DNA from 4 places in the Bradyrhizobium sp. USDA 3397 genome. Region 1 is predicted to be linked to each of the others. Evidence: predicted binding sites of a transcription regulator. Region 1 holds the regulator's gene; each other region holds the start of a gene.
The links. The regulator LexA, encoded in region 1, represses DNA repair genes until DNA is damaged. The targets are predictions, from matches to a motif close to TGTTCNNNNTGTGTTCNG.

Region 1 (7,577 bases):
CCTATGCCGCCTTCTGCCTGACCGTCGACACCGCCCATTACAGCCGTCGTGAACGTGACATCGCCAAGCGCTACGTTCGCGAGAGCCGCCTGCGCGCCACCGGCGGCGATTTCCAGAAGGGCCTGGAGTGGCGGACCGTGAAGATGATCAAGGATACGTTCAAAATTCCGCTGATCCTCAAGGGTATCGCCACGGCCGAGGATGCGCAGATCGCGCTCGATCACGGCGTCGAGTGGATCTACGTCTCCAACCATGGCGGACGCCAGCTCGACCACGGCCGCGGCGCCATGCACGTGCTGCCGGAGATCGTCGACGCCGTGAAGGGCCGCGCCAGGATCATGGTCGACGGCGGCTTTTGCCGCGGCACCGACATCGTCAAGGCGATCGCGGCGGGCGCCGACCTCGTCGGCATCGGCCGGCTGCAATGCTGGGCGCTGGCGGCAGCCGGCGAAGCCGGCGTCGCACGGATGCTGGAGCTGCTCGAAGACGAGGTGCTGCGCTGCCTCGGCCTCCTGGGCGCCACCTCATTCGCCGAGATCGATAAATCCTGCCTGCATCCGGCGACCGCCACCAACGCGCCCAGCGTGTTCAGCGCGTTCCCGCTGTTCGATCACGAGCCCTATCGTTACTGACGCGCCATACTGAAGTGAAGGACGCAATGACATCGCTCTCTCCCGGCAGCGCGGATGCGCTGCTGTTCGACCTCGGGCGCGTTGTGCTCGACATCGACTTCTCCAAGGCGATCGCCTGCTGGGCGGGACATGCCGGCTGCCAGCCCGAGGCCATCATCGCGCGCTATGTGCGCGACGAGGCCTACCGGTTGCACGAGATGGGCAAGATCAGCGATGCGGACTATTTCGCCTCGCTGCGGTCCTCGCTCGGGATCGGCATCTCGGATGCGCAATTCCTGGAAGGCTGGAACGCGATCTTCGCCGGCGAGATGCCTGATATCGCCGAGCTGCTGCCGCGGGCGGCGAAGCAGATGCCGCTCTATGCCTTCTCCAACACCAATCGGCCGCACGTCGACTATTTCTCGAAGGAATATGCCGGTCTGCTCGGCCATTTCCGCGAGCTGTATCTGTCCTCCAGCATCGGCCTGCGCAAACCGGATGCCGAGGCCTTCGACCATGTCGTGGCGGCGATCGGCGTGCCGGCCGAGCGCATCGTGTTCTTCGACGACCTCGCCGAGAACATCGAGGGAGCGCGGGCGCGGGGGTTGACCGCCGTGCATGTCACCTCGCCGCGCGATGTCGGGAACGCATTGAAAGCACTGGGGATCTGAGCCGCGGGAAAGCCCGGAGCGCGCTCACTTGCCGGAACAAAAACTGCTGAAATTGTGGAACCTGATCACTTTGTGCATTTTTATACAGAGTTCCGGGAACGGAATACCACCTTTCGGACTCATGAGTCCGTTGGGACTTCTACATTGGACTGATCGACGTGCTGGGCAAGACCTATCTCACCAAGCAAGCCTCTCTCCTGCTCGAATTCGCTAGAACCACCTCGGATTCTGACCTCTCCGCCAAGCTGATCAGCAAGGCCGCCGACCTGAAATCCCAGGCCGATCCGCTGCCCGACAAAGATCAGGGTCCCAAGGCGCCCGACGTCGCGGATTTCAGTCCAGGCGATCCGACGGAGCGTTGACCGATGCTGGCCGTGGCGCTCGTCATTCTCGTCCTTGCCATGGCAATCCTCGTTCCGGTCTGTCTCGCCTTCCGCATCATGCCGCGGCGGAGTTGAGCCGACCTCCTCCACCCCGCGATCACGCAGGATAAATCATCCCGCGTGCTGCTTTGCCTCACGCCTGCACTCGGCTAGAACTCTCGCCGCCCATTGACTGATGTGCTCAGCAGGAGTTCGCCCGTGGCCCTGATGCCGGTTTCTGACGCGCTTGCCGCGGTGTTGGCCGGCGTCGAGCCGCTGGCTGAACAGATGGTTTGCCTCGACGAGGCCTACCATCGTGTGCTCGCCCGCGATGTCGCGGCACGGCGCACGCAGCCGCCGGAGGCAATGTCGGCGATGGACGGCTATGCCGTGCGCACGGCGGACGCGGCATACGATTCGAGGTTGACCGTCGTCGGTGAGGTCGCGGCGGGCCGGCCGTTCGCGGGAAGCGTCGGCCCCGGCGAAGCCGTGCGGATCTTCACCGGCGGCGTCGTTCCCGACGGCGCCGATGCCGTCGTGATCCAGGAGGACACGGCTGCCGACGGCAAACATGTCACGATCAAGGAAGCCGCCATTTTCGGCCGGCACATCCGCCCTGCAGGCGTCGACTTCCGCGAAGGAGACGTGCTGCTGCGCAAGGGAATCCGTCTCACCGAGCGCGATCTCGCCCTTGCCGCCGGAATGAATCATCCGCATCTCGCCGTCATCCGCCGCCCGAGGGTTGCCGTTCTCGCCACCGGCGACGAGCTCGTGATGCCAGGCACCACGCCTGGTCGTGGCCAGATCGTCTATTCCAACGGCTATGCCCTGCATGCGCTCGCCCGCAGCGAGGGCGCCGAGACCATCGACCTCGGAATTGCCGCCGATACGCTGGAGGCGACGTCCGCCGGCATCCGCAGCGCGCGCGAGAGCGGCGCCGACATCCTGATCACGACCGGCGGTGCGTCGGTCGGCGACCACGACCTGGTCCAGCAGGCGCTCAAGGGCGAAGGCATCGCGATGGCGTTCTGGAAGATCGCGATTCGGCCCGGCAAGCCGATGATGCACGGTCGACTAGGCGCGATGCGCGTGATCGGCCTGCCCGGCAATCCCGTGTCGTCCTACGTGTGCGCCTTCCTGTTCATGGTGCCCTTGATTCGCGCCCTGTCGGGCCGTTCAGCGATTCATCATCAGCGCGAGCGCGCCGTGCTGGGCCGCGATCTCGCCGCCAACGACCAGCGCGAGGATTATCTGCGTGCGCGACTGGAGGTGCGCGACGACGGCACGCGCGTCGCCCTTCCCGTCAGCCATCAGGACTCCTCCCTGCTTGCGAATCTCGCTGCGGCACAGGTACTTCTCGTGCGTGCACCGTTCGCGCCGAAGGCCGAGGCAGGGACGCCTTGCGAGGTGCTCCGGCTGCCCGTCTGAGCCGCCCAGCCACACGCATTCCGCGAGTTTGGCCGCGTTCACCATAAATTAAGCAGTTGCGGAACACATATCGAACATATAGTGTCCGTTCATGATTTGTTTCGAGGATGTAGCGGCTTATTGCCGACTTCATCGTCTCGGAATCGAACGACATCAACCGGGGGACTTTGGTCGAGATGTTGACGCGCAAACAATACGAGCTTCTGCGGTTCATCAGCGAGCGTCTGAAGGAAAGCGGCGTGCCGCCGTCCTTCGACGAGATGAAGGATGCGCTCGACCTGCGCTCGAAGTCAGGCATCCATCGCCTGATCACTGCGCTCGAGGAGCGCGGCTTCATTCGCCGCCTGCCCAACCGTGCCCGTGCCATCGAGGTGATCAAGCTGCCCGAGCTCCAGGCCGCCGCCGGCAATCGCCGCGGCTTCACCCCGAGCGTCATCGAGGGCAATCTCGGCAAGGTGCGCGCGAGCTCCAGCCCGCCCGCGGACGAGGGCGAGCGCCCGGTCGCGGTGCCCGTGATGGGCCGCATCGCCGCCGGCACGCCGATCGAGGCACTGCAGACCCGCAGCCACACCATCAGCGTGCCGCCGGACATGCTCGGCTCGGGCGAGCACTACGCGCTCGAAGTGCGCGGCGATTCGATGGTCGAGGCCGGCATCCTCGACGGCGACATGGCGCTGATCCAGCGCAACGAGACCGCAAATACCGGCGACATCGTGGTGGCATTGATCGACGACGAGGAGGCCACGCTCAAGCGCTTCCGCCGCCGCGGCGCCTCGATCGCGCTCGAGCCCGCCAATGCCGCCTACGAGGTCCGCATTCTTCCGCCGAACCGCGTGAAGATCCAGGGCAAGTTGATCGGGCTTTACCGGAAGTACTGATACCGGAAGTCTCAAGCGCCGCGCGCGCTTCGATCGGCATCGGCGATCCAGGATCGGAGCGGATACTTGTCCGCTCCGGCTGGACGGTTTCTCTGGTTCTGCGCCGGCTGTCCGGTCCATCTTCCCGCGCGACATTCGCCCGCGCAGGCGCGCAGCCATTTCTGCTTCGCCGGTAGAGTTGTGCCGGCAGTGCTGATAGCTCCGGCCGAATGCAAGGACGCGAGGTTTGTTCCTATCGAATCCGGGAAAGATAATGTGATCGCGTGCTGCGAACGCGAGCCGCAGATTTGCCCATAACCGAGCAGAGCGTTGTATGCTTCCACTCTGATAGAGGCCTGCGCCTCGAAAGAGACGCGGGTCGCTATCCCAGCATGAGGAGCACCCGATGTGTGACTACAGCTTGCATGCCGTCGCGACGCGCCCCGCCGTAGTCGGCGAGACGATCGTCACGACAACCTTCCGCGGCACCTCGACGCGCGGCTTCGCTTCTGAAGCCGATCCCTCCGTCGCGGTCTGTCTGCTGCCGGGAACGGAGCTCGCTTTCGCCGACGACGTCCGCTACGACAACCGCTGGATCTGGACGCGCACCGTGAACTCTCGCGTCGGCAAGTTCGGCAAGATCGACCCGCACATTCCCGATCGCCATCATGACGCGATCGAATTTCCCGACGGCAAATATGTGCTGGTGACGCAGCTCGTCGAAGGCCAGCGCGCGACCGTGCTGCAATTGCCGGTGACGCAGCCGGCCCCCGAGCGCGAGCACAAGCCGCAGACCGTCGCCGACACGCGGCCCACGATCACGCGCCTGCCGATCGGCTGACGCCCTTCGGCCGAAAGGCCGAGCCCGGGATTGAAATTGCCGTCGCCGGCCGAGGCCGGCGAGCCCGGTGGGTTTTTGTTTCAGGACATTCGATCGGCGAGCCCGCCGCCGCGCCTCGTCGCCGCATGAAGTTTGGGCCGTCCTGCCTGAATTTTGAACGTTCGCTCCGCAGCCAAATGACCGATGCTGCAGTGGCTTGAGGCGGCGGACAGGCTCGATGAAGACCTTCATTCGCGTCGTTGAACTCTGGGTACCCGACCGGACGCGCATGCGGCTGGAATTCGGCGGCGGCCTCTACGACGAAGGGCTGTCCGCGTTCAAGGCCGTCAGCGAAGAGCTGCACTTCGGATATGACGAGGGACTTCCAGGCAAGGCCTGGGCCTGTGGCCACCCCGTCATCCTCACGAAATTCGCCAACTCCTATTTCAAGCGGACCGATCAGGCCGCTGCGGCCGGCCTCACCTGCGGCGTGGCGGTGCCGGTGTTCGCGGGCGAATTCCTGCAAGCCGTGCTGGTGCTGTTCTGCGGCGACGACGAGGCGCACGTCGGCGCGATCGAACTCTGGCACAACGATCCTGATCTCTCGCATGAGATGGGGCTCGTCGATGGCTATTACGGCACCGCGGACATGTTCGAATTCAACTCCCGCCACACCAGATTTCCGCGCGGCTTCGGCCTGCCCGGACGCACCTGGAAGGCGGGCCTGCCACTGATCATCAAGGACTTGCACGACGCCAAGAGCTTCTTGCGCTGGGAGGACGCCGCCAAGGTCGGGATCAATCTCGGCGTCGGCGTGCCCTACGGAACCGGTACCGACCAGACCTGGGTTCTGACATTCCTGTCCGCGCAGGCAACGCCGATTGCACGACGCTTCGAGATCTGGGTCCCGAACGAGGACCGTTCGGCGCTGGTCTTTCGCGCCGGCGATTGCAGCGCACAGACCGACCTCGCCGCACGCTATGCGGCGCAGTCCATCGCCAGGGGCGAAGGCAGCATCGGCGGCGCCTGGGCCGCCGGCATGCCCGCGCTCAACGACGATCTCACCCGTGACGGCTCGATAGCCGGCTCCGAAGCCTGCGCAGCCGGGCTGAGCCGAATGGTGGCCCTGCCGGTCATCGGCAACGGAAGGCTTGACGCCGTGCTGGCCTGGTATTTGTGATCCGCGTCAATCGTCGGCCTGCAAGTCGGCCTCCGATGGCGTTGCGTCCCGGCTGCGGGGCACGGCCGCCTTCGGCACCAGGCTGCCGTCGAAATCCCCCTCGCCGGCGCCGGCAGGCAGCCAGGGACGGCTTGCCCCTCTCGCTCTCACCGCCTGCACCGAAAAACCCTCTCCGCTTCGCGTCAGAGCCAGTGCGCCCTGACCGGCAAGACGCGCCCGATCGACCACCATCGCCGCGCAATCGGACGGCGCGGGCCGCGCCGTCACCACCAGCGCGGCGCGGCTGCAATCATCGGCCAGCGCGTCGATGCGCGTCGCCAACGCGATCAGTCGTCCGTCCGCGAGCGGCGCCACGCAGCCGGACTCGTCACACGACACCCCGCTCGCCATCGAGGCGTTACCGGCATCGCGCGGATCGGCATCGGCAGCCAACCACTCCTTCAGCAGGAAGCTGTCCTTGCTGGCGCGGATCACCTGCAAGCGCCCATCCCCGCCCCGGACCGCGACGCTCGCGCCGTCCCCGGCAATCAGGATATCCGGCTGCCGTACCGACAGTCCCCAGAGGATCGCTGCCAGCAGCACCAGGGCGCCGGACCAGCGCAAGGGCGTGCGCAACAGGCCCATCACGATGAGCCCGAGGCTCGCCGCGATCAGCGGCGCGATCCCGAAGGCGGGAATGCGGCCGACGGCGCCCGGCAGGGCCGCCACCCAGCGCGCGACCAGGACCATCCACTCGATGCCGATCCCCATCAACCACCAGAACACGCCGTCGAGCCCGAAGGGCGCCGCGAGCAGCCCCAACAGCCCGGCCGGCATCACCAGCGCCGAGACCACCGGCATGGCGCCGAGATTGGCGAGCACGCCGTATGGCGTCACGCGATGGAAGTGGAAGGCGGCGTATGGCGTGGTCGCGAGCCCCGCGATCAGCGAGGCCAGGAACAGCATCGCGATCTCGCGGCCGCCCCACAACGCGATCCGCGCCGTTGCGGAATGATCGGGCGAGGCGAGCAGGTTCGGCATGCCGATCTGCACCAGCGCCACCAGCCCGAGCGTTGCCGCAAACGACATCTGGAAGCTCGGATGCACCAACGCCTCCGGCGCGACCGCGAGCACGATCAGCGCCGCCACCGCCAGCGTGCGGAAGGTGATGGCGCGGCGGTCGACCATCACGGCGATCAGCACCACCGCCGTCATGAAGAAAGATCTTTGCGTCGCGACCTCCGCGCCCGACAGCAGAAGGTAAAACGCGGCCGCGACCAGCGCCGCCGCCGCCGACCACTTCTTGATGGCAAAGCCGGCCGCCAGCCCCGGGATCAAGGCCAGCAGCGCGCGCACCGCGAAGAAGACGACGCCGGCGACGACCGCCATGTGATAGCCGGAGATCGACAGCACATGGCCGAGTCCCGAGACGAACATGGCATCGTTCACGGGCGCGGTGATCGCATCGCGCCGCCCCGTGAGCAGCGCCGTCGCAATCGCGCGGTTGTCGCCTTCGAGCGTTGCGCGGATGCGCGCATCGATCGCGTCGCGCAGGCCCTGCATGAAGGCGGCATAGCGCAGCCGCAGGCCGCCGCCATCCGGCGGCGAGGACGCCGTGATCGCGCCCATCACGAAGCCGGAGGCGCCGATGCCCTGGAAGAACATGTCG
Region 2 (7,577 bases), 1.7 Mb from region 1:
CGATCATCTCGCCGTTGGCACGGCGCCAAAATCGCCGAAGCAGGAGGCCGCACCGACCTTGCGGATCCGGGCGCTGATGCTGGGCGACCGCATCAATGCTTCCAACTTGGAGATCGGCACGCTGGTGTCCTCGACGCCGGCCGCCTTCCGCGTTCATGCCGGCCTTGCCGTGATCTTTCGCTATGGCGTGGTCGTGCTGATCGGGCTGTTGCCGTCGGAGGAGAAGGTTCTCGTCGACAGCCTGAAATCACGCGTGACCGGAGAGCTCAGCCCGTACGAGGAGGAGATCGCGCAGGCGCAGCTCTGCAACGAGGAAGCGGGCGAGACGATCCAGCCGGGCGGGCCGATCTGCCTCGCCAAGTTCTCCGACGACCGGCTGCTGCTGGTTGCCGATGCGCTCGCAAAGAGCACGTCGCTGGCGCGCGACGAGCGCCGCGTCGCCGCGGTGTTCGACGTCATCGAGCCGTTTGCACGGGAGCTCGCCGAACACGGCCGCACCCCGCGTCGGCGCACGGGCATTCTGCAATTGATCGGCAACGCGCTGCTGGTACAGCAGCGCGTTGCCGGCCGCGTCGCGGTCGCCGAGAAGCCCGACGTGCTCTGGGAGAAGCCCGAGCTCGATCGGCTGTATTCCCGTCTCGAGGACGAGTACGAGCTGAAGGAGCGCCTCGACACGCTCGAGCGCAAGCTCACCGCGGTATCGGAGACCGCCAACGCGCTGACCGACATCATCGACACCCAGCGCTCGCTGCGCCTGGAGATCGCGATCGTGGTGCTGATCGTGATCGAGATCGCGATGGGGACTTTTCAGCTCCTGACCGGCCGCGGTCACTAAAGCACGATGAGTTCAGGTTTGATTGCTACAACGTAAGTGCACACCCTCTCCGCCTGCGGAGAGGGTGTTTCCGCAATGGCATAACCCCCTAGATCAGCGCCGCGCAATGGCGCGCGATCATCATCTCTTCGTTGGTGGGAATAACGAAGACCGCGACGGTGCTGTCGTTGCCGTTGATGCGCTCGCGCGCGGCATCGTTGCTTGCGGCGTCGATGCGCACGCCCATCCAGGCGAGACGCTGGCCGATGGCGCCGCGGATCTCCCTGGCATGTTCGCCGATGCCGCCGGTGAAGATCAGACAATCCAGGCCGCCGAGCGTGGCCGCCATCATCGCGACCTGCTGCGCCGCACGAAAGGTGAAGAGATCGACCGCCTCGCGCGCCGCAGCCTCGCTACTCGCCAGCAGTGTACGCATGTCCGCGGAGATGCCGGAAACGCCAAGCAGGCCTGACTCGTGATAGAGCAGGTGCTGGACCTCCCGGGCCGACATGTTCTCGTACTGTTGCAGATAGAGCAGCACGCCCGGATCGATCGCACCGCAGCGCGTGCCCATGACGAGGCCGTCGAGCGGCGTCAGCCCCATCGTGGTGTCGATGCTGCGGCTATCGCGCAAGGCGCAGAGGCTGGCGCCATTGCCGAGATGCGCGATGACAGTGCGCTTGGCCACGAGCTCCGGCGCGATCTCGGCCAGGCGTCCCGCGACATATTCGAACGAGAGGCCGTGAAAGCCGTAGCGCCTGACGCCACGCGCCTCGAATCGCCTGGGAATGGCGAAGCGGCTCGCGGGCGGCGCGAGGCCGTGGTGGAAGGCGGTGTCGAAACACGCGATCTGCGTCAGCTCGGGCCGGATCGCCGCCAGCGTTCGCACCGGCGCGAGGCAGCGCGGCTGGTGCAGCGGCGCCAGCGGCGTCAAGGCCTCCAGTTTCGCAATGATGTCGTCCATCAGGACCACCGGGCCTGAATAATCCGCCCCGCCGTGCACGATGCGATGGCCGACGGCCCGCAGGCTGCGTCCACCGAACCGGTCCTCGATGAAGGCGAGCACGTCCGCGAACAGATGGTCGCCGGCTGCCTGCGGCGCCTGCTTGCTTGTCTCGAACAGGTCTTCGCCTGCAGGGCCTTTCACCACCAGCCGGGGTTTGGCCTCGTGCTCGTCCAGCAGGCCCTTGCAGAGCAGGGCGGGCTCGGCCGCCGCGACATCGAACAGGCCGAACTTGATGCTCGACGATCCCGCGTTGAGGACGAGGACCGTGTCCGGCATCGCTAGTCGCCGGCCTCGGCCGGCGTGTTGCCGCCGGCGCTGTTCTGCCAGACCCAGTCACGAATCTCAGGCATGTCCTCACCATGCTCACGGACATAGCGGGAGTGTTCGATCAGTCTGTCGCGGAATTGCTGCTTCACCTGCGCGGCCTTGGTCGCCAGTCCCGGCACGCGTTCGATCGCCTCGATCGCAAGGTGATAGCGGTCGAGTTCGTTGAGCACGACCATGTCGAAGGGCGTCGTCGTGGTGCCCTCCTCGGCAAAGCCGCGCACATGCATTCCGGCATGGTTGGTGCGGCTATAGGTCAGCCGGTGAATGAGATAGGGATAGCCGTGATAGGCAAAGATCACAGGCTTGTCGCGCGTGAACAGGCTGTCGAAGTCGCGGTCGGACAGGCCGTGCGGATGCTGCTCCCTCGGCTGCAGCGTCATGAGGTCGACGACGTTGACGACGCGAATTTTCAAGTCCGGCAGCGTCTTGCGCAGGAGGTCGACGGCAGCGAGCGTCTCCAGCGTCGGCACGTCGCCGGCGCAGGCCATGACGACGTCGGCCTCGCCCTTTCCATCCTCCGTTCCAGCCCAGGTCCAGATGCCGATGCCGGCATCGCAATGCGTCGCCGCGTCCTGCATCGACAGCCATTGCGGCGCCGGCTGCTTGCCGGCGACGATCACGTTGATGCGGTTATAGGTGCGCAGGCAATGGTCGGCGATCCACAGCAGCGTATTGGCATCCGGCGGGAAGTAGATGCGGACGATGTCGGCCTTCTTGTTGGCGACGAGATCGACGAAACCGGGGTCCTGATGGCTGAAGCCGTTATGGTCCTGGCGCCAGACATGCGAGGTCAGCAGATAATTGAGCGAGGCGATCGGACGCCGCCACGGCAGCTCCCGCGTCACCTTCAGCCATTTGGCATGCTGGTTGAACATGGAATCCACGATGTGGATGAAGGCCTCGTAGCACGAGAAGAAGCCGTGCCGGCCGGTGAGCAGATAGCCCTCCAGCCAGCCCTGGCAGAGATGCTCGCTCAGCACCTCCATGACGCGGCCGTCCTGGGCGAGGTGCACGTCGTAAGGCTCGGTCGGCTCCATCCAGACGCGTTCGGTGGCTTCGAACACGGCGTCGAGCCGGTTCGATGCCGTCTCGTCCGGGCCCATGATGCGGAAATTGCGCGCCTTCGCATTCAGGCGAATGACGTCGCGCAGGAATTTGCCGAGCTCGCGCGTGGCTTCCGCCACGACCTCGCCGGGCTGCGGCACCTCGATCGCGAAGCTGCGGAAGTCGGGCAGCTTCAGCTCCTTCTTCAGCACGCCGCCATTGGCATGCGGATTGGCGCCCATGCGCCTGACGCCGTCGGGCGCGAGCGCCTGAAGCTCGGCAACGAGGGCGCCGTTGCCATTGAACAGCTTTTCCGGCTCGTAGCTGCGCATCCAGTCTTCGAGCACCTTGAGATGCGCCGGGTTCTCGCGGCAGCCTGCGACTGGCACCTGATGCGCGCGCCAAAAACCCTCGACCTTCTTGCCGTCGACCTCCTTCGGGCCGGTCCAGCCCTTCGGGCTGCGCAGCACGATCATCGGCCAGCGCGGCCGCTCGACGCTTGTGCGACCGTCGCGGGCATGTTGCTGGATCGAGCGGATGCTGGCGAATGCGACGTCCAGCGCATCGGCCATGGCCTGGTGCATCAATTTGGGATCGTCGCCCGTGACGAACAGCGGCTCGTGGCCGAACCCGCGGAAGAGGTCCCGGATCTCGGCGTCCTGCATCCGTCCGAGCACGGTGGGGCCCGCGATCTTGTAGCCGTTGAGATGCAGGATCGGCAGCACCGCGCCGTCATGGGCGGGGTTCAGGAACTTGTTGGAGTGCCAGGACGCAGCGAGCGGCCCGGTCTCGGCCTCGCCGTCGCCGACCACGCAGGCGACGATCAAATCCGGGTTGTCGAATGCGGCGCCATAGGCGTGCACCAGCGCATAGCCGAGCTCGCCGCCTTCGTGGATGGAGCCCGGCGTTTCCGGCGCGGCGTGGCTCGGGATGCCGCCGGGGAAGGAGAACTGCCGAAACAGCTTGCGCAATCCGTCCGCGTCGCGCGCAATATCGGGATAGATCTCGCTGTAGCTGCCTTCGAGATAAGTGTTGGCGACCATGCCCGGACCGCCATGGCCGGGACCGCAGACATAGATCACGCTGACATCGAGCGCCCGGATGACGCGGTTGAGATGGGCGTAGATGAAGTTCAGGCCCGGCGTCGTGCCCCAATGACCCAGCAGACGCGGCTTGATGTGCTCGGGCCGCAGCGGCTCGCGCAGCAGCGGATTGTCGAGCAGGTAGATTTGCCCGACCGAGAGGTAGTTGGCGGCGCGCCAATAGCGATCGAGCAGATCGAGGTCGCTGCTCGCTTCGGCCGTTTTTTTTTGGATTGTCATGTTCCTGCCGACCTTCACTTCGCGATCGTCACCAACCCGGTTCCAGGGCGATCGATCCGTCGGGCATGAGACGGGATGGTCGTGACGGCCGTGTTGCGTGAGGTCAAAGGCGGGCGCGCGAAGGTTGGGCAGCTCTACTGTGCATGGGGTTGTTTTCACGTTTTTGGTTTGCGTTCTTGATTTGTTCCCGCGCCGTGCTATCTTGGCTGCATGAGTCCAGCATCCTCTCATGCTCTCAAGCACCCGCCGGTCACGGCGCCCTCCGAGCCGGCGGGTGCGCCTTCAGATTTCCCCGAGCTTGGCGTCGCCATCGACCGCGCGCGAAGGCGAGGGCGGGGCGCACAATCCAATGCCAGCGGCCGCTACGAGGCTGAGGCGCGCGTCGCTTTCGATGACGGCTGGCAGAGCCTGGACGAGCTGCCGCCGTTCAAGACGAGTGTCGCCATCGACACCTCGCGCAAGGTGATCACTCGCAACGATTCCCCCGACATCGGTTTCGACCGCTCGATCAATCCGTATCGCGGCTGCGAGCACGGCTGCGTCTATTGCTTCGCGCGGCCGACCCACGCCTATCTCGGCCTGTCGCCGGGGCTCGACTTCGAGTCAAAACTGTTCGTGAAGCCCGAGGCGCCTTCGCTGCTCGAGAAGGAGCTTGCGGCTCCCGGCTACGAGCCGCGAATGATCGCGATCGGCACCAACACCGATCCCTACCAGCCGATCGAGCGCGAGCGCAAAATCATGCGCGGCATTTTGGAAGTGCTGGAGCGCACCTCGCATCCCGTCGGCATCGTCACCAAATCGGCGCTGGTGCTGCGCGACATCGACATTCTCCAGCGGATGGCCAAGCGCAACCTCGCCAAGGTCGCGATCTCGGTCACCTCGCTCGATCCGAAGCTGGCGCGCACCATGGAGCCGCGGGCCTCGACGCCGCCGAAGCGGCTGGAGGCGCTGAAGCAGCTCTCGGAGGCCGGCATTCCCACCACGGTGATGGTCGCGCCCGTGATCCCCGCGCTGAACGATTCTGAGATCGAGCGCATCCTCGACGCCGCCGCCCATGCCGGCGTCAAGGAAGCCGCCTATGTGCTGCTGCGGCTGCCGCTGGAGGTGCGCGATCTCTTCCGCGAATGGCTGATGGCGAACTATCCGGACCGCTATCGCCACGTCTTTACCCTGATCCGCGACATGCGCGGCGGGCGCGACTACGACGCCAAATGGGGCGAGCGGATGAAGGGCACCGGACCGATGGCCTGGACCATCGGCCGCCGTTTCGAGATCGCCTGCCAGCGGCTCGGCCTCAACAAGCGGCGCTCAAAGCTGACCATTGATCACTTTGCGCGGCCGAAGCGGAACGGCGATCAGCTCAGCCTGTTTTGAGCGGACACGTGCAAGAGGTGTCGCATGCTTAAGGAACTCGCCGTGCCGGTGCCGCGGCTGACCGTCATCACGCTCGGTGTGAACGACATCCGCGCCAGCATCGCCTTCTACGAAGCGCTCGGTTTCTCGCGCCGGCTGAAGGAGACCGGCGAGGCGGTTGCGTTCTACGACACCGGCGGTCCGGTGCTCGCGCTTTATCACTGGGATCGGCTCGCCGCGGACGCGTCCTTGGAGGACCAGCCGAGGCCCACGACCTTTCGCGGCATGACGCTCGCCTGGAATTGCGCGACCCGCGAGGAGGTCGACGAGGTGCTGGCCTTCGCCGTGGAGAAGGGGGCCACCTTGCTCAAGGCGGCGCACGCGACCGATTACGGCGGCTATTGCGGCTATTTTGCCGATCCCGATGCACATGTCTGGGAAGTCGTGGTCGCGCCCGGTATCAAGGTGGGCGAGGACCGGCGGGTGCATCTGGCGGAGTAGGGCGGGCGGCCTGAATAACGGGAATATCCTGGGTTCCCGGTTGCGTCGGCGAAGCTGCGTGCGCACGATCCCAGCCATGATTCGGGACCCCTCCGCCAAGACCCCAGCCAAAGCCGCGCCAAAGAAAAAGGCCGCGCAGAAGGCTGTGCCCGCCAAGGCGGCAAAGATCTCTGCGGCCGATGCGGCGAAGGTTCCTGCGGGCAAGAAGGGCATCATCGCCGTTGCTCCCCCGAGCTTCCGCCGCGAGCGCGCGCTGATCAAGCGCGGCGTCTGGCCGGTCGCGGGCTGCGACGAGGCGGGCCGCGGCCCGCTAGCCGGCCCTGTGGTGGGCGGGGGCCGTGATTCTCGATCCCGACCGGATTCCCCGCGGCATCGACGATTCCAAGCGCCTGACCGCCGAGGAGCGCGAAAAGCTGTTCGACAAGATCTGCGCCACCGCGCAGGTCTCGGTCGCCGTCGCCTCGCCGGCGCGAATCGACCGCGACAACATCCTGCGTGCCTCGCTGTGGGCGCTGAAGCGCGCCGTGGTGGCCCTGCCCGAGGCGCCCAGGCACGTCTTCGTCGACGGCCGCGACCGGCTCGACACCGCATGCGACTGCGAGGCCGTGATCGGCGGCGACGGCATCGTGCTCTCGATCGCGGCGGCCTCCATCGTCGCCAAGGTCACCCGGGATCGGTTGATGTGCGCACTGGCGCAGGACTGCCCGGGCTACGGCTTCGAGCAGCACAAGGGCTACGCCGTCCCCGAGCATCTCGACGCGCTCGATCGCCTCGGCCCCTCCATCCACCACCGCAGCTTCTTCGCCCCCGTCGCCGCCGCCCGCGCCAAGCACATGCCCTGGACCGTCGAGCCGGTGCAGGACCTGTTCTCGGTGACCGAGGTCGAGGTGCAGGTGGAGGCGAGCGTCGAGATCGACGCTTCCGCCGGCCTCTAGGATTTCTCTTTCGGCAGCGCTCCTTCGTCTCTCCCCGCCTGCGGGGAGAGGCCGGAATGCATCGCAGATGCATTCCGGGTGAGGGGGACTCTCCGCGAGTCCAACTGTTGCCGTGTTCGCGGATGCAGCCCCTCACCCCGGCCCTCTCCCCGTAAGAACGGGGAGAGGGAGCAGACCGAAGTTGCCACGACGCACAGCGCCCTTTATCAAAACAGACGTGAGCGAATAGGGCCGGCTGGACGGGTTGGCTGCACCTTCGGACGTTGCATGCGGTT
Region 3 (7,577 bases), 880 kb from region 1:
CGATGAAGCCACCGCCGCGGCCGAAGCCATGGCGCTGGCCGAGCGCCACTCGCAGGTGAAAGCGAAGGCCTTCTTCGTCGACAAGGACGTGCATCCGCAGACGCTTGCGGTGATGCGCACCCGCGCCGAGCCGCTCGGCTGGACTCTGGTCGTCGGCGATCCCCTCACTGACCTCGACAAATCAGACGTGCTCGGCGCGCTGCTGCAATATCCCGGCTCTTCCGGTGCGGTGCGCGACCTCAGGCCGGCGATCGCGGCGCTGAAGGCCAAGGGCGCGCTCGCGATTCTGGCCGCCGATCTCCTCGCGCTGACGCTGCTGGCCTCGCCCGGCGAGTTGGGCGCCGACATCGCGATCGGCTCGGCCCAGCGCTTCGGCGTGCCGATGGGCTATGGCGGGCCGCACGCGGCCTATATGGCGGTGCGCGATGCGCTGAAGCGTTCGCTGCCCGGCCGCATCGTCGGCCTCTCCGTCGATTCCCGCGGGGCGCCGGCCTACCGGCTTGCGCTGCAGACCCGCGAGCAGCACATCCGCCGCGAGAAGGCGACCTCCAACATCTGCACCGCACAGGTGCTGCTCGCCGTGATCGCTTCGATGTATGCGGTCTATCACGGCCCCGAGGGCCTCACGCAGATCGCGCGCAACGTGCATCGCCGCACGGCGGTACTGGCGAGCGGCCTGCGCAAGCTCGGCTTCGCGCCGCAATCGGACAGCTTCTTCGACACGCTGAGCGTCGATGCCGGCGGCAAGCGCGCCGAGATCGTCGCGCGGGCAGCAAGCGAGAAGATCAATCTCGGTGTCGGTGATACCGCGCTTCGCATCGCGCTCGACGAGACCACGACGCCTGCGACGGTCGAAGCGGTCTGGCGCGCCTTCGGCGGCTCTCTCGCCTATGCCGAGATCGATGCCGAGACGCGCGAGGCACTGCCGGACGATCTGAAGCGCACCACCGCTTTCCTGACCCACCCCGTGTTCCACGCGCATCGCTCGGAGACCGAGATGCTGCGCTATATGCGCAAGCTCAGCGACCGCGACCTCGCGCTCGACCGCGCCATGATCCCGCTGGGATCCTGCACCATGAAGCTGAACGCGACCACCGAGATGATGCCGCTGACCTGGCCGGAATTCGGCTCGCTGCATCCGTTCGTCCCGCGCGAGCAGGCGGCCGGCTACCACGCGCTGTTCGCGCGGCTGGAAAAATGGCTGTGCGACATCACCGGCTATGACGCGATCTCGCTGCAGCCGAACTCGGGCGCGCAGGGCGAATATGCCGGGCTGCTCGCGATCCGCGGCTATCATGCCGCGCGCGGACAAAGCCATCGCAAGATCTGCCTGATCCCCTCCTCCGCCCACGGCACCAATCCGGCCTCGGCGGCGATGGTCGGCATGGACGTCGTGGTGGTCGCTTGCGAGAAGAACGGCGACGTCGACGTCAATGATCTTCGCGCCAAGGCGGAGAAGCATGCGAACAATCTCGCCGCGGTCATGATCACCTATCCCTCGACCCACGGCGTGTTCGAGGAGCACATCCGCGAGATCTGCGACATCGTGCACGGCCATGGCGGCCAGGTGTATCTGGACGGCGCCAACCTCAATGCGCAGGTTGGCCTCTCGAGGCCCGGCGATTACGGCGCGGACGTCAGCCATCTCAATCTGCACAAGACCTTCTGCATCCCGCATGGCGGCGGCGGCCCCGGCATGGGCCCGATCGGCGTCAAGGCGCATCTCGCGCCGTTCCTGCCGGGTCATCCGATGACGAATGCTGAAGCGCCGGTCGGCCCGGCCTCGGCCGCGCCGTTCGGGTCGGCTTCGATCCTCACCATCTCCTACATCTACATCCTGATGATGGGCGACGAAGGCCTGAAGCGCGCCACCGAGATCGCGATCCTCAACGCCAATTACATCGCAGCGCGTCTCGATCCGCACTTCCCGGTACTCTACAAGAACGCCAAAGGCCGCGTCGCGCATGAGTGCATCGTCGATCCCCGTCAACTGAAGACGACCAGCGGCGTCACCGTCGACGACATCGCAAAACGCCTGATCGATTACGGCTTCCACGCCCCGACCATGAGCTTCCCGGTGCCGGGCACGCTGATGATCGAGCCCGACCGAGTCCGAATCCAAGGCGGAGCTCGATCGCTTCTGCGACGCCATGATCGCGATCCGCAAGGAGATCGCAGAGGTCGAGGCCGGCCGCTTCAAGATCGAGGCCTCGCCCCTGCGCCACGCCCCGCACACCGTGCACGACATCGCCGACGACGATTGGAAGCGCGCCTACACCCGCACCGAGGGTTGCTTTCCCGCCGGCGTCTCGCGCACCGACAAATATTGGTCCCCGGTGGGCCGCGTCGACAACGTCTACGGCGACCGCAACCTCGTGTGCTCCTGCCCGCCGGTGAGCGATTACGCGGAAGCTGCGGAGTGAGGTTTCGTAGGGTGGGTTCGCGGGCGGCGGCGCGAAGCGCTGTCGCCTGCGTAACCCACCACGTCTGCTTTCACCGAGATGAACAGTGGCGGATTACGCCTTCGGTTACCCCACAACAGTGAATGTGTCTCTAGGGCGCAACCAACAACCGGCGTTCGTCATCCCAGCGCCAAAGCCGTTCGTTGGCGAGAAGGGTGCCGCCCCACCAGCGCCGAAGCGGATTATGGCGGCAGAAGTCCTCGTCTCCTGCGAGGATCGCCTTGCCGAGATCCGTGAGCGACAAGCGGGATTGCTTGTATCGTGCATGACGGAGGGCATCATCATGCATGTCGAGCGTGAACGGTCCCTCCTCCAGGCCGGATACGGCCGGCACCGGGCAGCGCGCAAGTCCATCGAGCAACGCCCCCACCTCCCAGTAGTCGAAGACGCGACGCTCGTTAGGCTTCTGATATCCCGGGAAGACGTCATAGGGCTGCACCCCACCCGGCGCGATTGATTCCAGCATCCGCATTTCCGTGGCGCCAAGGCCACTGGTCACGTTTGGAAGCTCTTCGAGCAGGGCGACGACGCAATGCTCGAGCTTCGGAAGCAGGCGCAAGTCCGTTTCGAGCAGGCCGAACCAGGCCTGTGGCGTCGGCGCACGATAAGCTCGCCACGCGCGACCCGCCAGGCCAACGTGATCTTGCGTGAGCCTGACCAGCGGCGGGTTCAGCTTCGCGAGGCCCTCGGGACCGAGACCGCTCACGGCGATGTCCAGCGGACGCATCACGAGTTTGGAGGCTGCCGCTCTATCGCTGCCGCAATGGTCGAGCAGCCAGAGCAAGATCAATTGCGCATTTGGCTCTGGCTCCATCCACAGTTCGACCGTGTCATACTCTAAGAACAGCTCGATCAGCCCGTGAGAGCCCGAGCCTTCGAGGCGCCAGAATGCATCGAGTTCCGCGGTGGACGGCAGCGATCCCCAAACAAGCCGGCGCTCGATCGCCATGACGAGGTCGGCGAGGCCCGCCCGCTGTATCGCGCCGGCGGCGGATGAATCTGTCGTCAAGATCAGCCGCTTCATCGCACCACCTGATCAACGCAACGCACAAACGAAACGGGCACCGAAGACGTCGGCAACTCAACGTCCTCAGTGCCCGCTCCTCGCGAAAAGCTCTTCGCGTTAAGGCTTACTCGTCCGCCGGCTCCTCGCCGTCGGCGTCGCGCTCCGGCGTGCCGGCGAGGATCTGCTCGGCGATCAGGCCGGAATTCTGCCGGATCGCGGTCTCGATCTTGGCGGTGATGTCGGGGTTGCCCTTCAGGAACGCCTTGGCATTCTCGCGGCCCTGGCCGAGGCGCTGGCTGTCATAGGAGAACCAGGCGCCGGACTTCTCGACGATGCCGGCCTTGACGCCGAGATCGAGGATCTCGCCCATCTTGGAGACGCCCTCGCCGTACATGATGTCGAACTCGACCTGCTTGAATGGCGGCGCCAGCTTGTTCTTGACCACCTTGACGCGCGTGGTGTTGCCGACCACCTCGTCGCGCTCCTTGATCGCACCGATGCGGCGGATGTCGAGGCGGACGGAAGCGTAGAATTTCAGCGCATTGCCGCCGGTGGTCGTTTCCGGCGAGCCGTACATCACACCGATCTTCATGCGGATCTGGTTGATGAAGATCACCATGGTGTTGGACTTGTTGATGGAGGCCGTCAGCTTGCGCAGCGCCTGGCTCATCAACCGCGCCTGAAGACCCGGCAGCGCATCGCCCATCTCACCCTCGAGCTCGGCCTTCGGCACCAGCGCCGCCACCGAATCGACCACGAGAACGTCGACCGCGCCCGAGCGCACCAGGGTGTCGCAGATCTCCAGCGCCTGCTCGCCGGTGTCGGGCTGCGAGATCAGGAGCTCGTCGATGTTGACGCCGAGCTTGCGGGCATAGACCGGATCGAGCGCGTGCTCGGCGTCGATGAAGGCGCAGATGCCGCCCTTCTTCTGCGCTTCCGCCACCGTATGCAGCGCCAGCGTGGTCTTGCCGGAGGATTCCGGCCCGTAGATCTCGACGATGCGTCCCTTGGGCAGACCGCCGATGCCGAGCGCGATATCGAGCCCGAGCGAGCCGGAGGACACCGCCTCGATGTCCATGGAGCGGTCGTTCTTGCCGAGCTTCATCACCGAGCCCTTGCCGAACTGCCGCTCGATCTGGGAGAGCGCGGCGGCCAGAGCTTTACTCTTGTCCATGGAGGATCCTTCGACGATACGCAGGGCAGTTGCGGACATTGGGTCGTGCTCCTTATGGCGAGGATTCGCGTGAGGGACAAACAGTTGCGAGGCAGCTCGGCGATAAAAGCAATGTACCTCATTTGTTCTCAGTTCGCAATATGTTCTTTTGCGGATTTTGTCTTTCTAACTGGACCAGGAGACAACGGAGCTGGTCGAACCTGCCATGCTGGATCGTCACGCCGTCCGCACTGAGTGCACAACTGAACAGACGCGGATCCATTTCTGGATCCTAATGCATCATCACCGCGCGGACCGTGGCCACTTCGGTGATGAGACCGCTGACCTCGCGCTCCCGCCTCCTGGCACGGAAAGAGCGCGCCATGTTGAAGCGACGACGTTTCAAGCAGCAACTGACCCTTCAGGACCGGCTGTCGGCATGGGTGAAGCAGCTCCGCGAGCAGGCGTCCAAGCTACCTCCGGGGCCGGAGCGGGACGCGCTGCTCAAGAAGGCGCGCCAGGCCGACGTTGCCAATCATCTGAACGATTGGGTCAAATCGCCAGGGCTGCAGCCGCCGAAATAGCCGGGCCTGCGCCGGGTTCCTCGAAGCGAACATGACCGGGATCAACGACGCGCGACTGGGCCGCCGTCATGTTTCCGTAATCCTACGGCACCGAACCTTTTGGCGGTCTCGGGCCTTCTGTGGGGATGGGACCGCAACTTTTGGGGACCTCTGATCATGACGAACAACGACACGCAGCACGATACGCTCAGGCGAAAGCCGCTGCTGGACGCGGCGCACGAGGAGATGGTGAAGTTCGAGCGCAAGGAAAACGAGTTCCGCAAGAAGGACCGCGAAGAGCGCGCCGCCGAGCTCCGTCTGCCGCTGAACGAGATCAAGGTTCATTAAGCACTGCCAGGACCGCCCTCCGGAGCGGGCCTGGCCCGCCCGCGATGCGGCACTCCGCTCCGGTCCTTGGCCGGAACCTCCGATCGGCATCGCCGGTCGGGGCGCCGCGACCGCAGATGCACCGGGTAGCTAAATACTACCAGCGAGCCATTGGCGAAGCGATGAAATCGCCAGGACCTACTGTGCATGGGGTTGTTTTGCCACTTTTGAGAGGCAAGGCGCGCCGGCACCGTCGATGGGACGGCCCGGCACGTCAATTCCGTCCGCAGCAGCGCGCCTGCTACAGCACCGCCAGCAGAACCAGGCCTATCACCAGCACGACGAAGCCAGCCGCCGTCGCGGCGGCGAATGACCGCTCTACGTTATCCATATGATGCCACCCCGTTTCCGGCGCGCCACGTTTCCCCCATGGCTGCGCCGAACGGATAAAATCTTGCCGACGGGTGTGTCCGCAGTGGTGCGGACGGATGTCGAAATTGGGACCGGTACGGGGCCAGTGTGCGGCCTTTCGCTCGCGCGCCTGCTTTCGCCAGCCAGCCGGCTATGGTTCGCCCGGCTACCGGCCGGCGCGGGGCTCCCGCTCCTCCTGGGTCAGGCGCAGCGAGAAGGCGCGGATCGCGGGCGCCGCCAGCAGCACGACCGGCAGCATCGCGGCCCATGCGATCAACCAGGACACCATCCAGTGCCGCACGAAGAGCATCGGGCTGCCTGCGGGAAAGCTGGCCACTCCCGCCGCGATCAGCGAGGTCAGCCCGGATTGGATGATGCCGAAGACGAAATGCGAGTAGCGGCGGGGAATGCCGAGCATGAAGCGCCCATGGTTGCTTGCCCGGGGATCACGCAAGCAAGGCACATGCCGTCGAGCGGATCCGGCGCTTCGATTGGAACCGCGCTGCGGGACCGCCGGATGCACCCCGGCCGGCTCCAGGAACTTTGTTCATGGTCGGAGAACCACGGAGGCCGCGGGCGACATTTTTCTTGCCTGCGGAATATTGCGACGACCAACATGTTTGCAGGCACAAGGGTGAATCGTGGGAGGTGACCATGAATCACAGGGGCGTCGAGTTCACCATCGCCAAGACGGCGATTCCCGGAATCTGGCAGTGGCAGTTCCGCATCGGCGACCGGATCAAGACCGGCAAGACCGAGACCAGGATCGATCTGCTGGCGATCCGGCGCGTGCAGCTGCGCATCGACCGCGAGCTGAAGGCGATCGGGCGAAAGACGGCCTGAACCGTTTCGCCTTCTGCGTCATAGCGCGCGTCAGTCGGCGCTGGGCAGCCGACGCATGGTGAACTCGATATCGCCGCCGGGCAATTCGCGCCAGGTCTCGACCTCGCTCATATAGCCGGCCTTGGGGTAGCGGGCGAAGAAGGCCTGCGCCCGCTCCCGCGCCGCCGCCCGCGGCAGCGTGAAGGTCTCGCGCAGATAGCCGTCGCCGGCGGACTGGCCGGACTTGCCGGCGGCCTTGCGCCGGCGCGCCATCCGCTCGGCGAGATCCTGCGGACGATCGGCCATGTCCTGCCTTCCTCTGCGCACTACGCTACGGACAATGTAGGGCGCCGGCCGGATCAAGAGGAGTCCTTCCGAGGAGCGTTGTGCCTCCCCGGAACGGATCAGTTGGCGGCCGTCCCGCTCTTGGTCTTCTTCGGCGCACTGGTTGCGGCCGACGCCTTCGGCGCCGCCGGCTGCTTCGGCTGTTCGGCGCGCATGCCGCCCCAGGGATCGCTGGACGGCTTGGAATCCGGAATCTTCTTCAGCGTTTCCTTGTAGGCCTTCTCACGCTCGGCCTCGATGGCCTTCTCCTCCGGCGACTTGCTCGGGGCATCCTGCATCAAATTGATGTTGGGCATTTGCGCGTAGGCAGGTCCCGCCAGCACGGCCAGCACCGCGGCCAAACGGAAAAGCTTCATCATCCACTCCTTAAGTCTTCCATGAGGCGCGGATCGCTGCGCGCCGTGTCATCCTCGTCAGCCCGGTCACGACCCGGTGGCCGCTAGTGCCGATCCGATCGGCATGATTTGGGCGCCTGCAGCCAATCGTCC
Region 4 (7,577 bases), 110 kb from region 1:
GCCGTCGTGCGCAAAAAAGAAGGGCCGGCGCTGGGGCCGGCCCTTCCATCGCTCACGAAATCAGAGGGAATCAGTACCTCGCGACCAGCGGGCCGCCGAAGCGATAATTCAGCCGGACCAAACCCATGTCGACGTCCTGATATATGCGATCGGATCCGAAGAAGGCACCGCCTGGCGTCGTGAAGTCCCGGGTCTGGTGGCCCAGGAAGAGGTGGTTGTACTCGAATCCGAGCGTCCAGTTCGGTGCGAATCCGAACTCGACGCCCGCGCCGACGGTGCCGCCCCAGCGGGTGTGATCGGCCGAGGCGAGCAGGGTGCCCGCACCGGGCGTGCCTGGCGCCGCGTAGACGTCGAACTCGTCGCTGACGACGGCGGCGCCGCCCTTGACGTAGACCAGGATATTGTTCCAGGCATAGCCGACCTGGCCGGTGATCAGGCCGAAGGCATCGATCTGAGACCGGTTGCGGCTGCCGGTGACGAGCGCGGAGCCCGGGAAGACGAGGCTGACATTGTCGCCGGAGAAGTCGGCCCAGTTGCCCTGGCCTTCGACGCCGAACACCCAATTAGCGGACTGCCAGCGGTAGCCGACCTGGCCACCGACCGTGCCTCCGGTCGCGTTGTGACATCCTTCACCGACGAGGGTGCCGGCGGCGCCGGTGACGAGGCCCGTGGTGTCGACGAAATCCCAGCACTTACGGCTCGTGCCGCCGCCGCCGTTGATACCGATGTAGAAGCCGCTCCAGTCGTAAACGGTAGCGACAGGGGCCGGAGCCTTTGTGTAGGGACGCGCAGCAAGATCCGCTGCACTTGCCGGCCCCGACAGCCCCAACGCCATTGCACCGATTGCACCAAACAGAACCTTGTTCATTACAGTCTCCCCAGTTTCGTCCGCTTCTTGAAACTCCCCGAAGCGGCTGATCAGGCGCGACGCCCATATGAATCAATTCCAACGCGAATGTAGCCTAAGAATGGGGCAGAGTCCGTCTCCGGAATGCCACACTCGCCACTCAAGTGAATGGAACAACTTAATGAATGTTAAGCGGTTTTTCTCGTTCAGGGGAACCCAAGAAGGTTCCATCGGAGCGCTGCTCATTATTTTGGCAATGGGCCAGAATGGCTGTCCTATTGCGATGAAGAACAAATCTGGAACAAAACGGAAGGGGATGCTATATATGGGGATAACCCCGGGGGTGGCAGGCTGATCGGTGCCCGCAAGCGTATAGGGTCGCCCTAGCGGGCGCAGAGGAACGCGGGCAGCGGATTCGCCCTTTTGAAATTCAGTGGCATTCGGAGTGGAGAGCGGCGATGGCGGGAAGCGTCAACAAGGTCATTCTGGTTGGAAATCTCGGCAAGGATCCCGAAATCCGCCGCACCCAGGACGGGCGGCCGATCGCGAATTTGAGCATCGCGACCTCGGAGACCTGGCGCGACAAGAACACGGGCGAGCGCAAGGAGAAGACCGAGTGGCATCGCGTCGTGATCTTCTCTGAGCCGCTTTGCAAGATCGTCGAACAGTATCTGAAGAAGGGCGCAAAGGTTTACATCGAAGGCGCGCTCCAGACCCGCAAGTACACCGACCAGAGCGGCGTCGAGAAATATTCGACCGAGGTCGTGCTGCAGGGCTTCAACTCGACGCTGACGATGCTGGACGGCCGCGGTGGCGGCGGCGGAGGTGGCAGCTTCGGCGACGAGCCGGGCGGCGACTTCGGCTCCTCCGGACCCGTCAGCAGCGCGCCGCGCCGTCCCGTTGCCGCCGGCGGCGGCCGCAACAGCGACATGGACGACGATATCCCGTTCTGAGGTCAAATAGCGGGCGCTCGTCCTTTGCATCGGTGTGCTCGCGTGCCGCGCTTGGATTTCTCGTCAATCAACGGGCAAAGCTTGATTTTCTAAGCTTGCCTCATGTTGTGCGTCAGACGGCGAGCCGCTGCCGATCGGGGACTGCTGCATGAGTCTTGGACCGCTTCTTGCTGCTGCTCCGGCGATCCCGCTGCATGCCTTTGCCGCGATGGCTGCATTCGTCCTCGGAATTGTTCAGCTCATCGCCCCCAAGGGCACCCTTCCGCACCGGGCTCTGGGCTGGGTCTGGGTGGTGCTGATGCTCGTCGTGGCGCTCACCTCGTTCTGGATTCACGAAATCCGTCTGGTCGGTCAATGGAGCCCGATCCATCTGCTCTCGATCTTCGCGTTGGCGATGCTCGTATTGGGCGTGACGGCTGCAAGAGCTCACAATGTTCGCCGCCACAAGATCACGATGGCCTCGATCTTCTTCGGCGCACTCGTCATTGCCGGGCTGTTCACCCTCATGCCCGGCCGGCTCATGCATACAGTGGTTTTCGGGCCTTGAGCCGTGGCCGAAATCCACTCTCCGGCGCAGGGGTTGCCGACGTCCGAGGGCTGTCCGGAAATGACCTCTCGTCACCCCGGTAAGTGCATGAAAAAACGAAGGGAAAAAGCGCCTCCGGCGGCCCTGTCAGGGTGGTTATCCAACCCTCGATGCGCTATATGATTCCCAGATAAAACCTCACCGGATTTCCCCTTGGCTGACGACGATAACAAGCCCGGCGACCAGCCGGCGCAACCCTCGGACATTCGCCCCGTCTCCATCCTCGACGAGATGAAGAAGTCCTACCTCGATTACGCCATGAGCGTGATCGTATCGCGCGCGCTGCCCGATGCGCGCGATGGCCTGAAGCCGGTGCATCGGCGCATCCTGTTCTCGATGAACGAGCAGGGCTTCACGCCCGACAAGAAGCACAAGAAGTCCGCCGGTATCGTCGGTGACGTCATGGGTAAATACCACCCTCATGGCGACCAGGCGATCTATGACGCGCTGGTGCGCATGGCGCAGGACTTCTCGATGCGCGAGTTGCTGGTGGACGGGCAGGGCAATTTCGGCTCGGTCGATGGCGATCCGGCGGCGGCCATGCGCTACACCGAGTCCCGCCTGACCAAGATCGCGCTGAAGCTGCTCGAGGACATCGACAGCGACACCGTCGACTTCCAGGACAATTACGACGGTTCCGAGAAGGAGCCGGTGGTCCTGCCAGCGCGGTTCCCGAACCTGCTGGTCAACGGCGCCGGCGGCATTGCCGTCGGCATGGCGACCAACATCCCGCCGCACAATCTCGGCGAGGTGATCGACGCCTGTATTGCGCTGATCGACAATCCCTCGCTGACCATCGACGAGCTCATCAACATCATTCCCGGCCCGGATTTCCCGACTGGCGGCATCATCCTCGGACGCCAGGGCATCCGCAGCGCCTACCATCTCGGCCGCGGCTCCATCGTCATGCGCGGCAAGGTCACGTTCGAGACCATTCGCAAGGATCGAGAGGCGATCGTCATCACCGAGATTCCGTATCAGGTGAACAAGGCGACGATGGTCGAGCGCATCGCCGAACTCTACAAGGAAAAGAAGATCGAGGGCATCTCCGACCTGCGCGACGAGTCCGACCGCGATGGCTATCGCGTCGTCGTCGAGCTCAAGCGCGACGCCGTGCCCGACGTGGTACTGAACCAGCTCTACAAGTTCACCCCGCTGCAGACGAGCTTCGGCGTCAACGCAGTTGCGCTCGATTCCGGGCGTCCGCAGACGATGAACTTGAAGGATATGTTGACGATCTTCGTCGGCTTCCGCGAGCAGGTCGTCACCCGGCGCACCAAGTACAAGCTGCGCAAGGCGCGTGAGCGCGCCCATGAGCAGGTCGGCCTCGCCATCGCGGTCGCCAACATCGACGAGATCATCAAGGTGATCCGCACCTCGCCGACACCAGCGGCGGCCCGTGATACCCTGATGACGCGCGATTGGCCCGCGCGCGACGTCGAGGACATCATCACGCTGATCGATGACCCGCGTCACCGGATCAACGAGGACGGCACGATCCGCCTGTCGCTGGAGCAGGCGAGGGCGATCCTCGAATTGCGTCTCGCACGTCTCACCGCGCTCGGCCGCGACGAGATTGGCGGCGAGCTGTCGAAGCTCGCCGGGGAGATCGGCGACTATCTCGCGATCCTGCGCTCACGCGCGCGCATCCTGGACATCATCAAGACCGAGCTTGCCGAGGTGAAGGCCGAGTTCGCAACGCCCCGCCGCACCGTGATCATGGAGCAGGAGGGCGAGGTCGAGGACGAGGACCTGATCCAGCGCGAGGACATGGTCGTCACGGTCTCGCACGCCGGCTACGTCAAGCGCGTGCCGCTGTCGGCCTACCGGGCGCAGCGCCGCGGCGGCAAGGGCCGCTCCGGCATGCAGACCCGCGATGAGGATTTTGTCAGCCGGCTCTTTGTCGCCTCGACCCATACTCCGGTGCTGTTCTTCTCCTCGCGCGGCCAGGTCTACAAGGAAAAGGTCTGGCGGCTGCCGATGGCCGCGCCGAACGCGCGCGGCAAGGCCATGATCAACATCCTGCCGCTGGAGCAGGGCGAGCGCATCACCACCATCATGCCGCTGCCGGAGGATGAATCGACCTGGGGCCAGCTCGACGTGATGTTCGCGACCACGGGCGGCAACGTCCGGCGCAACAAGCTGTCCGACTTCGTCGACGTCCGCCGCTCCGGCATCATCGCGATGAAGCTCGACGACAACGAGGCGATCGTCGACGTGCAGATCTGCACCGAGCGCGACGACGTGCTGCTGACCGCTGCCGGCGGCCAGTGCATCCGCTTCCCCGTCACCGACGTGCGCGTGTTCACCGGGCGCACCTCGATGGGCGTGCGCGGCATCGCGCTCGGCGAAGGCGACAAGGTGATTTCGCTGGCGATCCTGCGCCACGTCGACACCACCTCGGACGAGCGCTCGGCCTATTTGAAGATGCGCCGCGCGGTCGCGGGCGAAGCCGCCGCGGAAGAGGCACCGGCCGATGCCGAGGCCGAGGAGACCTCGGGCAGCTTCCAGCTCCCGCAGGAGCGCTATGTCGAAATGTCGGCGCAGGAGCAGGTCGTGCTGACCGTCTCCGTCAACGGCTACGGCAAGCGGACCTCGTCCTACGAGTACCGCACCACCGGCCGCGGCGGCAAAGGCATCGTCGCCATGAGCGTCAACAACCGCAACGGCAATCTCGTCGCCTCGTTCCCCGTGGAGGAGGCGGATCAAATCATGCTGGTCACCGACAAGGGTCAGCTGATCCGCTGCCCGGTCGAAGGCATCCGCATCGCCGGCCGCTCGACGCAAGGCGTGATCGTGTTCGACACCGCCGAGGACGAGCACGTGGTGTCAGTCGAGCACATCACGGAAGAGGCCGAGAACGGCAACGGAGCCAACGGGGAGTAACGTTCAGCCAGGCAGCCCGAATTGCGCTGCGCTCGATCCGGGCTGTGAACCGCCTAGCTGACGCGAAATCGTCAAGCCCGATTACGGCGTGCGGTTGGCGGTCACGAGGCGTGCCTCGCGGACATTGGCCTTAGTGCCGGCGCTACGCAGGCAGGAGGCTTCGAAGTTCGGCCAGGCCTGCTGCGAGCAGTCACGGCCGATGCTGCGGATGTCGAGCCGGTCGCTCTTGGCCAGCGGCTGCGGCACGCTGGCTTCAACCTTCGGGGCAAAGCCGGGCAGGAGGGTGAGGGCCGCGGCAACACACGCAGACAGAGCGATCGCTGAAATGGTCTTGATCATGACAGTCCCCTGTGATGCGGCCGCCTACTCCCAGTACGCGGCCCGTCGTTCGTTGGCCCGGATTAGTAACCATGGCCAGTTTCCGGACGTCTTCGCCGATGTGGGAAATGGTTTCGTTCCCGCTCCGTTTTGTTTCGTGGTCGCCCCGAGGGCGAAACAAACCGGCTGCCGCTGACGCCCGACGGGACATTTTCGGAGGGGCTGGACCGGAAACGGGCAAGGAACCTGCCCGGCTTGCCGGCCCGGGCCGGGCGCGGTAGGACGGGGCCATGCCGCGCATCGCCTTCTACCCAGGTTCCTTCGACCCCATCACCAACGGCCATCTGGACGTGGTCCGGCACAGCGTTTCCTTGTGCGACAGGCTCGTGGTCGCGATCGGGGTGCATCCCGGCAAGAAACCGCTGTTCTCGACCGAGGAGCGCCTCAAGATGCTCGAGGACGTCTGCGGTCCGATCGCGGCGCAGGCCGGCTGCGTGCTGGAGGCGACGACGTTCGACGATCTGTCGGTCACCGCAGCGCGCAAGCACGGCGCGACCATCATGATTCGGGGCCTGCGCGACGGCACTGACCTCGACTACGAGATGCAGCTCGCCGGCATGAACGAGGCCATGGCTCCCGAGGTGCATACGGTCTTCCTGCCGGCCTCTCCCATGGTCCGCCCGATCACCGCCACTTTGGTGCGCCAGATCGCCGGCATGGGCGGGGACGTCTCGGCCTTCGTCCCGCCGCAGGTCGCGGCACAGCTCAAGGCCAAATTCGCCTGAAAACGGCGCGCTTCCTCTTCTCTCTGATCCGGAGTTGTCATGATCCGAATTCTCGCAGTTCTTGCCGCGCTTCTGTTCGCGGTACCGGCGGTGGCGCAGCAATTGCCGGCAAATCTCGACAAGGCCAACGCCATCGTCATCGACAGCACCAAGGGCCGCATCGTCATCAAGCTCAGGACCGACATCGCGCCCCAGCATGCCGAGCGCATCAAGCAGCTCGCGCGCGAGGGCTTCTACAACAACGTGCCGTTCCACCGCGTCATGGACGGCTTCATGGCGCAGACCGGCGATGGCGAGAAATTCAACGGCACCGGCGGCTCGAAATACCCGAACCTGAAGCAGGAATTCTCCAAGGTGCATTTTGCCCGCGGCATCGTCGGCATGGCCCGACGCGGCGACAGCGTCGACAGCGCCAACTCGCAGTTCTTCATCATGTTCGCCGACGGCGGCAGCCTCGACGGCCAGTACACCGTGATCGGCGAGGTGGTGCAGGGCATGGACGTCGTCGACAAGCTCAAGAAGGCGCCCGCCGGCTCGCCCGGCGGCTCTGTCACCGATCCCGACAAGATGGTGAAGGTGCAGGTCGCCTCAGACATCAAATAGGCGGGGGCCATGGCGCGCCGCGGTGGCAGGCTCCTGCTGGTTGCCGTGGTGCTGCTGCTCGCCACCTCCCGTGCGGCCGTGGAGGCCGCCCAGGTCGACACGATCCAGGACATCTTCCGGCACCTGCGCACCTGCTGGAGACCGCCGTCGCCGGCGAGGGCCCGCCCACTCGACATCACCGTCCTCGTGAGCTTTAACCGGGCCGGAAACATTCTGGGCCATCCGAGGATTACCTATGAATCCGCGGAGGCCTCCGACAATGACCGGCTGCAATACCGGATCGCGGTGATGGAGGCGTTGCAACGCTGCACGCCGGTGCCATTTACCGATGCAATGGCCGGCGCCGCCGCGGGACGTCCATTCGCGATCCAGTTCCGCAGCCGCAAGACGTCACCCGAGAAGACTTCACCCCCAACGCAAGAGAGACGAGCATGAGCGTCACCGAAAACACCCTGATCCTCGAGACCACGCAGGGCCCCGTCACCATCGAAATGCGCCCCGACCTCGCGCCCGGCCATGTCGCGCGCATCAAGGAGCTGGTCCGTGAGGGCTTCTACGACGGCATCGTGTTTCACCGCGTGATCGAGGGCTTCATGGCG

Region 2: the regulator LexA is predicted to act here: its motif matches at 4,685-4,702, upstream of ACVWYQ_RS13865 (PA0069 family radical SAM protein).
Region 3: the regulator LexA is predicted to act here: its motif matches at 4,773-4,790, upstream of recA (recombinase RecA).
Region 4: the regulator LexA is predicted to act here: its motif matches at 1,134-1,151, upstream of ACVWYQ_RS05340 (single-stranded DNA-binding protein).

Annotation. Positions count from the first base shown of each region.
Region 1 covers NZ_JBSSDS010000001.1:1,247,527-1,255,103, forward strand. Annotated here, with positions in the region: gene ACVWYQ_RS05855 (alpha-hydroxy acid oxidase) at 1-632, shown strand, start outside; gene ACVWYQ_RS05860 (HAD family hydrolase) at 659-1,282, shown strand; gene ACVWYQ_RS05865 (hypothetical protein) at 1,441-1,644, shown strand; gene ACVWYQ_RS05870 (molybdopterin molybdotransferase MoeA) at 1,864-3,072, shown strand; gene lexA (transcriptional repressor LexA) at 3,249-3,950, shown strand; gene ACVWYQ_RS05880 (hypothetical protein) at 4,336-4,770, shown strand; gene ACVWYQ_RS05885 (GAF domain-containing protein) at 4,988-5,929, shown strand; gene ACVWYQ_RS05890 (ComEC/Rec2 family competence protein) at 5,936-7,577, opposite strand, start outside.
Region 2 covers NZ_JBSSDS010000001.1:2,920,648-2,928,224, reverse strand. Annotated here, with positions in the region: gene ACVWYQ_RS13880 (RMD1 family protein) at 1-835, shown strand, start outside; gene ACVWYQ_RS13875 (acetate/propionate family kinase) at 924-2,096, opposite strand; gene ACVWYQ_RS13870 (phosphoketolase family protein) at 2,099-4,513, opposite strand; gene ACVWYQ_RS13865 (PA0069 family radical SAM protein) at 4,724-5,887, shown strand; gene ACVWYQ_RS13860 (VOC family protein) at 5,912-6,367, shown strand; partial or broken gene ACVWYQ_RS13855 (ribonuclease HII) at 6,444-7,302, shown strand; gene ACVWYQ_RS13850 (glycosyltransferase family 39 protein) at 7,570-7,577, shown strand, end outside.
Region 3 covers NZ_JBSSDS010000001.1:2,128,927-2,136,503, forward strand. Annotated here, with positions in the region: partial or broken gene gcvP (aminomethyl-transferring glycine dehydrogenase) at 1-2,423, shown strand, start outside; gene ACVWYQ_RS10145 (hypothetical protein) at 2,554-3,486, opposite strand; gene recA (recombinase RecA) at 3,593-4,681, opposite strand; gene ACVWYQ_RS10155 (hypothetical protein) at 5,005-5,205, shown strand; gene ACVWYQ_RS10160 (hypothetical protein) at 5,362-5,532, shown strand; gene ACVWYQ_RS10165 (DUF2798 domain-containing protein) at 6,089-6,340, opposite strand; gene ACVWYQ_RS10170 (hypothetical protein) at 6,577-6,765, shown strand; gene ACVWYQ_RS10175 (hypothetical protein) at 6,796-7,050, opposite strand; gene ACVWYQ_RS10180 (hypothetical protein) at 7,149-7,445, opposite strand.
Region 4 covers NZ_JBSSDS010000001.1:1,133,549-1,141,125, reverse strand. Annotated here, with positions in the region: gene ACVWYQ_RS05345 (outer membrane protein) at 71-868, opposite strand; gene ACVWYQ_RS05340 (single-stranded DNA-binding protein) at 1,306-1,800, shown strand; gene ACVWYQ_RS05335 (DUF2306 domain-containing protein) at 1,949-2,347, shown strand; gene gyrA (DNA gyrase subunit A) at 2,540-5,272, shown strand; gene ACVWYQ_RS05325 (hypothetical protein) at 5,354-5,611, opposite strand; gene coaD (pantetheine-phosphate adenylyltransferase) at 5,881-6,375, shown strand; gene ACVWYQ_RS05315 (peptidylprolyl isomerase) at 6,415-6,978, shown strand; gene ACVWYQ_RS05310 (hypothetical protein) at 6,988-7,413, shown strand; gene ACVWYQ_RS05305 (peptidylprolyl isomerase) at 7,410-7,577, shown strand, end outside.